Regions from separate parts of the Arthrobacter sp. TmtSoilC51 genome, predicted to be linked through region 3. Evidence: riboswitches for the same ligand, from Rfam matches in the RefSeq annotation. Region 3 holds a riboswitch; each other region holds the start of a gene.
What was found. Region 3 has a riboswitch for glycine ahead of gcvP (aminomethyl-transferring glycine dehydrogenase). Riboswitches for the same ligand answer to the same signal wherever they lie in the genome.
Positions count from the first base shown of each region.

Region 1: it holds a riboswitch for glycine, as region 3 does, so the genes downstream of both, gcvP (aminomethyl-transferring glycine dehydrogenase) here and gcvP (aminomethyl-transferring glycine dehydrogenase) in region 3, are expected to answer to the same signal.
Region 2: it holds a riboswitch for glycine, as region 3 does, so the genes downstream of both, cycA (D-serine/D-alanine/glycine transporter) here and gcvP (aminomethyl-transferring glycine dehydrogenase) in region 3, are expected to answer to the same signal.

Region 1 is NZ_AP035877.1:4,919,827-4,923,100, forward strand. It holds gene gcvP (aminomethyl-transferring glycine dehydrogenase) at 1-1,418, opposite strand, end outside; glycine riboswitch at 1,567-1,665, opposite strand; gene ACZ5G6_RS22515 (PucR family transcriptional regulator) at 1,742-3,235, opposite strand.
Region 2 is NZ_AP035877.1:860,205-863,478, forward strand. It holds gene ACZ5G6_RS04120 (FAD/NAD(P)-binding protein) at 1-1,537, shown strand, start outside; glycine riboswitch at 1,612-1,710, shown strand; gene cycA (D-serine/D-alanine/glycine transporter) at 1,844-3,274, shown strand, end outside.
Region 3 is NZ_AP035877.1:1,042,691-1,045,964, reverse strand. It holds gene gcvP (aminomethyl-transferring glycine dehydrogenase) at 1-1,267, opposite strand, end outside; glycine riboswitch at 1,455-1,552, opposite strand; gene ACZ5G6_RS04965 (TetR/AcrR family transcriptional regulator) at 1,647-2,186, opposite strand; gene ACZ5G6_RS04960 (MFS transporter) at 2,260-3,274, shown strand, end outside.

The DNA.
Region 1 (3,274 bases), 1.3 Mb from region 3:
CGGTGGGTGTTGAACACCGGGTGCTGCAAGTAATCGGAGGTGCGCACCACATCTGAGGGCAGTTCGAACCCGGAAGCGTCCCCTACCGGACCGGCGCCGAAGGCGACGGCCACCGCGGAAAGGACCTCCGGCGTCGTGGTTTCATCAACGGAGACCCCAACGGTGTCAGCGTCGATGAGCCGCAGGTTGATGCCGCGGGCTTCGGCGGCGGCGATGACCTTGTCTGCCTTGCCGGGGACGCGGACCGTGAGGGTGTCGAAGAAGGAGTCGGCAACGAGTTCGCGGCCAGCCTTCACAAGCGTGGTGGCGAGCGTGCGGGCGTGGCCGTGCACGGTTTCGGCGATCGCCTTCAGGCCCTCGGGGCCGTGGTAGACGGCGTACATCGAAGCCACGATCGCGAGCAGTGCCTGGGCCGTGCAAATGTTGGACGTGGCCTTCTCGCGGCGGATGTGCTGCTCGCGGGTCTGCAGGGCGAGGCGGTACGCGGGTACGCCAGCGTTGTCCTTCGAGACGCCGACGATGCGGCCGGGAAGCGTGCGCTCCATGCCTTCGCGGACGGCCATGTAGGCTGCGTGCGGGCCGCCGAAGAACAGCGGAACGCCAAAGCGCTGCGCAGTTCCGACGGCGATATCGGCACCTTGTTCGCCCGGGGGCGTGATGAGCGTGAGCGCCAGCAGGTCTGCTGCCACAGTGACCAGGGCACCGCGTTCCTTGGCCTCGGCGATCACAGAGGAGTGGTCGAAGACGCGGCCGGAAACGCCGGGTTGCTGCAGGACGACGCCGTTGATGTCGCCGTCGGGCAGTCCGAGCGAAAGGTCAGCGACCTCAACCTCGAAGCCAAGCGCTTCGGCGCGGCCTTTCACGATCGCGATGGTCTGCGGGAGGCAGTCGGCGTCCAGGACGGTCTTGCCGTCCTTGGCCGTCTTGGACTTGTTCGCCCGGCGCATCAGCAGCACGGCCTCGGCCACGGCAGTCGCTTCGTCCAGCAGCGAAGCGTTGGCCACGGGAAGTCCGGTAAGGTCCTGCACCATGGTCTGGAAGTTCAGCAGCGCCTCGAGGCGGCCCTGGGAAATTTCCGGCTGGTAGGGCGTGTAGGCCGTGTACCAAGCGGGGGCTTCAAGGATGTTGCGGCGGATAACCGGCGGCGTGACGGTGTCGTAGTAGCCCTGGCCGATCATCTGGACGGCCGTCTTGTTCTTGGACGCGAGCTTCCGTAGCTCCGCCAGGACCTGCACTTCAGTGAGGGCGTCCTGCAGTTTGAGCGCCGTGTCCTGGCGAATGGAGTCGGGGACAGCAACGTCTACCAGGCCGTCAACAGAGTCGTAGCCAATGGCCTTGAGCATGGTGTCAACGTCGGCTTGGCGACGGGCGCCGATGTGCCGGTCCGCGAAGGCGGTGGGGGTTGATTGAACAGTCAAGAGGAACTCCATGATTCAGGCGCCCAGTGAGCGCCACGATGATGTGGGTTCCTCCCCGCTCTGTATTGGACCTGAGAGATTCCGCAGGAATGGTTGCCTGCTTGCACCGTCGGTGAGCCCGGTTACCCGGACTGCTTTCCAGAGTTGCCTCGCCGCGGCGGTACATGGGCCTGAGAGATTCCTGGGGAGGATTTGCTCCTACGGCGCCTGACTGGATGTACCGGCAGGACTCTCCCGCCGCAGATCAAAAGCGTGTGCGCCACCCGTGGGTGACACGGTTCACACCATAGCTGGTTTTCTCAAAAAAGCGCAAGCAAGAATAATTACCGATGCATCGCCTCGTGGATCTGGAGCGCGAACCACAGCTGGGCAACCGTGGACGTTTCGCCCATGTCCAGCCCCGTCAACTCGCCGATTTTCCGTATGCGGTAAATGATGGTTTGCCGGTGCGCGAACAGGGCAGCAGCCGTCTTTTGCCATGAACGCTGCGAGTCCAAATAGGTCCTCAGAGTGACGATGAGATCGCCTTCCTGGCTCTGCTCGTAGTCAAAAATTGGGCCGAGAAGGCGCCGGACCAGCGCAGTTCCTTCCTCGAAACCCGTCAGTCCGAGCCACGAAGGTCCCTGAGCGTAGCGGGACAGGCCAAGCTTGTTCGCCCGGGCGGAACCGAGCGCCCAGAGGGACTCCTGCAGGGCCCGTTGAATGCCGGCAACCGCCGCCGGAGCACTGACCCCGATCGCGGCGCCCGGGCCGGCACAATGCACCAGGACATCGTCCGGCACGTCAGCGGGGACCACGACGTGAAGTCTGTTGTTGCGCCTCAAGGAGGCGGCCGAAACTCCGTGACGCCAAAGTTCGATGTGGACACCCGCCAGCCTGTCGCCGTCGTCCGCTGAAACCGAGGCCACCAGGAAATCCTGTGTTGGGACATCGAAAGCCGCCAGCCTGCTTTCCATTTCCGCTGTCCCCAAACGGCCATCGATCGCCTGCAACAGGAACTCGCCCGCAAGCCGATGCCGCCCTTCAAGGGACAGGACGATGCGCGAAAGCTGCAGTCCCAGCACAGTTGCGGCGTGGAGAAGCACGACGGCGTCGGGGTGCGGTTCGCTGTTGGGCAGCACCACCAGGAGCGCGTTGGCGTGGGTCGGAATGTCCATGGTCAGCACGTGCCTGCCCCGGACCCGATGCCACTGGAAGTTCTTTCCAGCAAGGGACACCTGTCCGGACAGCGGCGCCCATTCGTCTGCCAGGAACACCGGAAGCGGCCGGCCCTCAGGATGCCAGGGATGGAGGCAGCGCCGGTCCACCACGAAGAGCTCCGAATCGAGTTCGGTGGCCAACCGCTGGACCAGGCTCTGCCAATGGTCCTCGGACGCCCCAGCCGTCCGGAGAAGGTCGTAGACCCGCGCGGTTTGGCGCAGGCGACGCGATTCCTCCAACAGTGATGCCTCGGCAACCGAGCGGGCGATGGCGATGAACGGCAAGGGATATGGGATGTTGATGAGAGGCAACGGCAGGCGGTCGCAGGCTTCCAGGAACTCCGGCAACAGCTCCGGTGCATGCATCTTCTCGCCGATGGCCAGGGCGCTGGCACCGGAGTCCATCAGCGCCTCGGCGAGCGCCACCTGGCCTGCCGCGTCCGCGGGAATGGAGAGTCCGTTGGTCATCATGAGTTCGCCGCCCGTCACCCATTCCCAGAGCCGCGGCAGGTCTGAGGTGTGGGCCCAGGTGATTCGGTTATCGCGGCCTGCCGCCCCCGCCAGGAGCGTCAGGCCCAGCTGCGGTTCAGCCACAAGTTCGGCGACGGTAATTGCCATGGGTTGGGCTCCCCTGTTCCTCTAGGTTGGCGGCTTTTC
Region 2 (3,274 bases), 180 kb from region 3:
CGACGGCGTGGAGGTAACCTTCCATGAGACGTCCGCCGTGGCGGCGCGCCCGGTTCCAGTCAACTCGACCACCACGATGCGGCAAGCGTTCGACGTCGAACTGGCCGACGGTACTACACTCACCGTCGGCTCGGTGGTCCTCGCGTTGGGACACATCGAGTCACGTTTGAATCCGGAGCAGCGTTCGTTCCAACGGGCCGCCGATGAGCACGGCCTCCTTTACTTCCCGCCTGCACCACCGGCCGACGTCGACTGGCAGCGGGTGCCGGACAACGAGCCTGTCCTGGTGCGTGGCATGGGACTGAATTTCTTTGACGTCATGGGCCAGCTGACCGAGGGGCGCGGAGGCAAGTTCGTTGAAGCGGGCGTACCGGGAGCCGGAGTTCTCGAGTACCGGCCGTCGGGCAGGGAACCCCGGATTATCGCAGCGTCCCGGCGCGGCACACCGTACCGGGCCAAGGCTGGGTTGGTGGGGTATTACCCCCGCAGCGTCACCATGCGCTACCTGACTGAAGCGGCGGTGGACCGGTTCAGGGCAGCCGGTATCCAGCCCGGATTCGACCACGATCTTTGGCCGCTCCTGCACCGCGACGCCTTGTGGGCCTATTACTCCACCCTTGCCAGGTCGCAGCCTGCCGCCATCCGCGATGCGGCGCAGTTCCTCGCGGACCTTGAGGATGCGTTGCAGCCCCATGCGCACACCACTGCCAACTGGGAAAGCGACGTTGCCGCCTTGGTGGACAAGCACGTGGTTGCCTCCCGTCGACTGAATGTCCGCGGACTCGCTGCGCCGTTGGCCGGGCGCACTTTCGCGTCCCGCAAGGAGCTGGATCTGGCAGTAACCGCCTACCTTGACGACGACGCACGACGCTCAGCCCTGGGCGAGGCGGATCCCGTGAAAATGGCCATCGGCGCCCTCCACACGGGCAGGGCGATCCTCAAGTCCGTTGTGGCAGACGGGGGAATCACGGACGAATCGTGGGTGGCTGAACTGCGTGGATGGTTCGAATCGTTCGTTGAGGGCCTTGCAAGCGGAGCCCCGGCACTGCGTTCGGAGCAGTTGGCAGCTTTGGCGCGTGCCGGCGTCGTTGGTTTCGTTGGCCCCGACCCGAAGTTCAGCGTGGATAGAAGCGCTAAGGTTTTCCGTGCGGTTTCGCCCTGGGTCCACGACGGGCCCGCCGAGGCACCTACTTTGATTGAAGCGATGTCGCCGGCCAACCGGGTGGGCATTAATATTTCCCCGCTACTGGAGCAGCTCATGGCCGACGGCCTTGTGCGGACCAAAATCATGATGAGTGCCGAGGGCACGCCGGTACAAACAACGGGCTTGGATGTGGAACCGCACCCGTACAGACCTGTAGCTTCCAACGGCTCGGTAACTGAAGGCATGTATGTTTTGGGCCTCCAACTATCGGCGACCCAGTGGGGAACAGCCATTGCTGCAGAGGCGCGTCCTGCGACGGGGAAGGCGTATGCCAGCGGCCAGCGAACCCTGCGGGATGCCGACGAAATCGCACGAAGTATTCTGGGCAGCTAGTTGCCTTCGGTTGCGATGAGTCCAACGCTTCGCTAGTGTGTGAGCTGCATCACCGGCAAGGTGGTGCGCGCTTTTGATCTGCGGCGGGAGAGTCCTGCCGGTACATCCCGTCAGGCGCCGTAGGAGCAAACCCTCCCCAGGAATCTCTCAGGCCCATGTACCGCCGCGGCGAGGCAACTCTGGAAAGCAGTCCGGTCATCCGGGCTCACCGAAGGTGCAAGCAGGCCATCCCTGCGGAAACTCTCAGGTCCACCTACAGAGCGGGGAGGAACCCGAATCATCGTGGCACCCTGTGCCGCCTGAACAATGGAGTTCCTCTTGACGATTCAGCGCCCATCATCCGCCGCCTCCGGTCCAGCAGACTCGCCACATCTCGAACGCCAACTCAGTAACCGCCACATCCAGCTGATCGCGATCGGCGGTGCGATTGGCACCGGCCTGTTCATGGGCTCTGGAAAGACGATTTCTGCTGCCGGTCCCTCCGTGATTTTCGTGTACATGATCATCGGCTTCATGCTGTTCTTCGTCATGCGGGCCATGGGCGAGTTGCTCCTGAGCAACCTGAATTACAAATCCTTCAGCGACTTCGCAGCGGACCTGCTGGGTCCTTGGGCCGGGTTCTTCACCGGCTGGACCTACTGGTTCTGTTGGGTCATTACGGGCATCGCGGATGTGATCGCGATCGCCGGGTACTCCAAGGAGCTCTGGCCTTCCCTTCCGCTCTGGGTACCCGGATTGATCACCATCGGCATCCTGCTGCTCCTTAACCTGGCTACGGTGAAGGCGTTCGGCGAGACCGAGTTCTGGTTCGCCCTCATCAAGATCGTCGCCATCGCAGCCCTCATCATCGTCGGCCTGTTCATGATTTTCAGCGGCTTCCAGTCCGACGCCGGACCGGCCACCTTCACCAACCTGTGGAGCCACGGTGGCTTCTTCCCGAACGAATTCATGGGCTTCGTTGCCGGTTTCCAGATCGCCGTGTTCGCGTTCGTGGGCATTGAACTGGTAGGCACCACGGCCGCCGAGGCCAAGGACCCGGAGAAGAACCTGCCCAAGGCCATCAACTCGATTCCGATCCGCGTGCTGCTGTTCTACGTGGGAGCACTCATCATCCTGATGTCCGTCACTCCGTGGACCCAGTTCGCCGCCGGCCACAGCCCGTTCATTGCCATGTTCTCCCTGGCTGGCCTGGGAGCCGCGGCGACCATCGTCAACCTCGTGGTTCTGAGCTCCGCTACGTCTTCGGCCAACTCGGGTATCTACTCCACGTCCCGCATGGTCTACGGGCTGGCCCAGGAAGGCGACGCACCCGCCGTTTTCGGGGCATTGTCCGGACGCAAAGTACCCCGCAACGCACTGTTCCTTTCCTGCGTTCTCCTGCTGTCCGGCGTCGTCCTCATGTATGCCGGCCAGGACATCGGCAAGGCGTTTGACATGGTGACCACTGTGTCCGCGGTCTGCTTCGTCTTCGTATGGTCGATCATCCTTGCCAGCTACCTGGCCTTCCGGAAGCGCCGGGCGCACCTGCACGATGCCTCCGCGTTCAAGATGCCCGGTGGCATAGCCATGGTGTGGGTGGTCTTCGCATTCTTTGCGTTCGTGCTCTGGACCTTGACCACACAGCCGGACACTTTTGCGGCGCTGCTGGCCACGCCGGTGTGGTTCTTGATCCTGGGTGTCGCTTGGTTCGTCCTGCGTCGCCGCCCGGCGCACCTGGCCCGCTACGCAGCGTTCCAG
Region 3 (3,274 bases):
AGATGCCCACCAGATCAGCGTCAATGCCACGCAGGTTGATGCCCTTGGCCTCGGCGGCAGCGACGACGTCGCCAGCCTTGCCGGGGACGCGAACGGTGATGGTGTCGAAGAAGGAACCGTGCAGGACCTCGACGCCGGCGGCCTTTAGGGAAGCGGCCAGCGTGCGGGCGTGGCCGTGTGCGGTTTCGGCGATGGCCTTGAGGCCTTCGGGGCCGTGGTAGACGGCGTACATCGAGGCCACGATGGCAAGCAGTGCCTGCGCGGTACAGATGTTGGACGTCGCCTTTTCGCGGCGGATGTGCTGCTCGCGGGTCTGCAGCGCCAAGCGGTAGGCGGGAACACCGGCGTCGTCCTTGGAAACGCCCACCAGACGGCCGGGCATGGAACGCTCAAGGCCCTTCTGGACAGCCATGTAGGCGGCGTGCGGGCCGCCGAAGAAGAGCGGAACGCCCAAGCGCTGGGCGGAGCCGACGGCGATATCGGCGCCTTGTTCGCCTGGGGGCGTGATGAGGGTCAGCGAGAGGAGGTCGGCTGCCACAGTGACCAGGGCACCGCGTTCCTTGGCCTCGGCGATCACAGAGGAGTGGTCGAAGACGCGGCCGGAAACACCGGGCTGCTGCAGGACGACGCCGTTGATGTCGCCGTCGGGCAGTCCGAGCGAAAGGTCAGCGACCTCAACCTCGAAGCCAAGCGCCTCGGCACGGCCCTTCACGATCGCGATGGTCTGCGGCAGGCAGTCGGCGTCAAGGACGGTCTTGCCGTCGTGGGCGGCCTTGTTCTTGTTGGCGCGGCGCATCATCAGGACGGCTTCTGCCACTGCAGTGGCTTCATCCAGGAGGGAAGCGTTGGCGATCGGGAGTCCCACCAGGTCCTGCACCATGGTCTGGAAGTTCAGCAGCGCTTCAAGGCGGCCCTGGGAAATTTCCGGCTGGTAGGGCGTGTACGCGGTGTACCAGGCCGGGGACTCAAGGATGTTGCGGCGGATAACCGGCGGCGTGACGGTGTCGTAGTAGCCCTGCCCGATCATCTGGACGGCCGTCTTGTTCTTCGAGGCGAGCTTGCGCAGCTCAGCCAGGACCTCGACTTCGCTCAGCGCGTTCTGGAGGGTAAGGGCAACGTCCTGGCGGATGTCGTTGGGAACCGCGGTGTCTACCAGTGAGTCGACGGTGTCGTAGCCGACCGACTTGAGCATGGTCTCGATGTCAGCTTGGCGGCGGGCGCCAATATGCCGATCGACGAAGGTGGTGGAGGCAGAACTAACCGTCACGAAGGAACTCCATTACTTGGGCGGCGTTTGGGTACGCCACAGTGGCTCGGGTTCCTCCCCGCTCTGTATTGGACCTGAGAGTTTCCGCGCTGCCATGTTTGCATGACACATCGCTTGCACCGTCGGTGAGCACAGCTGCCCGCACGCCGATGGCGTCCGAGGTTAGCCTGCTACTTTCCAGAGTTGCCTCGCCGCGGCGGTGCGTGGGCCTGAGAGATTCCTGGGGAGGGTTTGCTCCTACGGCGCCCGCATCACTTGCTTGCAGGACTCTCCCGCCGCAGATCAAAGGCATATTCAATTTTTTGCGTGCCCCTTGTGAAGACGCACCACAAGGCTCAATTGTCCTACGTTGTGGGCGTCGCCGCAAATGGATGACCCGCTACTTGCGGAGCCGGTCCAGCACGCCCAGCAGGATCTCGACGTCGGCCTCCCGCCCGGCGTTGCCGCTTTCCTGGCCGCCCTCGAACATGGCGTTGAAATACAGGCCGTCGCCCATGTAGCTGACGGCTTTCGCTACCTCCGGGCCAACGTCCTCAGCCAGGACGTCCAGCCACTGTTGTTGAATACCGGCGAACTTGCGGCGGGTCTCTTCATGGGCCACTTCGGCCAGTCTTGTGGCAGCGACGAAAGCCCTATCCATGGGGGTTCCTGCCCACAGGGAGGTACGGATGAAGTACGCGGCCGAGCCATCCGGCGCAGCCTTCATGTGTTCGATGTCTTCCTGAGCCAACTGGTCCAGGCGCTCAAGCAGGGCGCTGATCAGCGATTCCTTATTGGGGAAGTGATAAAGCAGCCCACCCTTGGAGACGCCCGCCCGCTTGGCAACGGCATCGAGGGTGGCGGCCCGCTCCCCCACCTCGATGAGGAGGGCTTCGTAGGCATCCAGGACTGCATCCCGGGCAACTGGTTTTCGTGGCATGTATACATCATTCCCTACGGGATTGTTGGCGCTTAATTTGAAACTATACCGTCTGGACGGTAAAGTAAGTGTCATGTTCACGCCGTCCTCGACCCCTGCTCCCCGATCCGCCCGTCCCGTCATGGATGGAGGCGCACCGTGGCGCGATTGGACGGCCCTGGCACTCCTGATGTTCCCGGTGCTGCTGGTGGCCGTCGACAACACCGCGCTCACGTTCGCCCTGCCCGAAATTGCCCGCTCCCTGGACGTGGGCGGCGTGCAGCTCCTGTGGATCATTGACGCGTACCCGCTGGTGTTGGCGGCATTGCTGGTTTCCATGGGCAACCTGGGTGACAGGATCGGACGACGGCGGCTGCTGCTGATCGGCAGCACAGGCTTCGCGGCGGTTTCGGCTGCTACGGCTTTCGCGCCGTCCGCAGAGTGGCTGATTGCCGGACGCGCCGCACTTGGCGTCTTTGGCGCCATGCTCATGCCCTCAACACTGTCCCTGATCCGGAACATCTTCGTCGACCCGAACCGTCGTCGGCTTGCGATTGCAGTGTGGGCTGCCGGTTTCTCGGGCGGCGCCGCCCTTGGCCCGATCTTTGGTGGCTGGCTGGTTGAGCACTTCTGGTGGGGTGCCGTCTTCCTGGTGGCGACATTCCTGCTCCTGCCGCTCCTGGCATTCGGCCGCGTCCTGATTCCGGAATCCAAGGACGCCAATCCGGGCCGGGTGGACGTGCCGAGCATTGCCCTGTCCATGTTCGCCATGGCCCCGTTTGTCTACGGCATCAAGGACTTTGCGGTTCATGGGTTCGGAGCAACGGCTGCGGCGTTCATGGTCTTCGGCCTGGTGATGGGCACCCTGTTTGTCCGTCGCCAGCAGCGGATCGAGAGCCCGATGCTGGATGTCCGCCTGTTCGGCAACAAAGTGTTCAGCACGGCGATCGTGGCCAACGTCCTGTCCCTGTTTTCCATGACGGGCTTCATCTACTTCTTCGCCCAGCACCTGCAGTTGGTCGAGGGCCAATCACCCATGGAAGCGGGCATCGCAATGATTCCAGCGATCCTGGCAACCATCATCGCAGGCCTGTTGGTGGTCCCGCTGG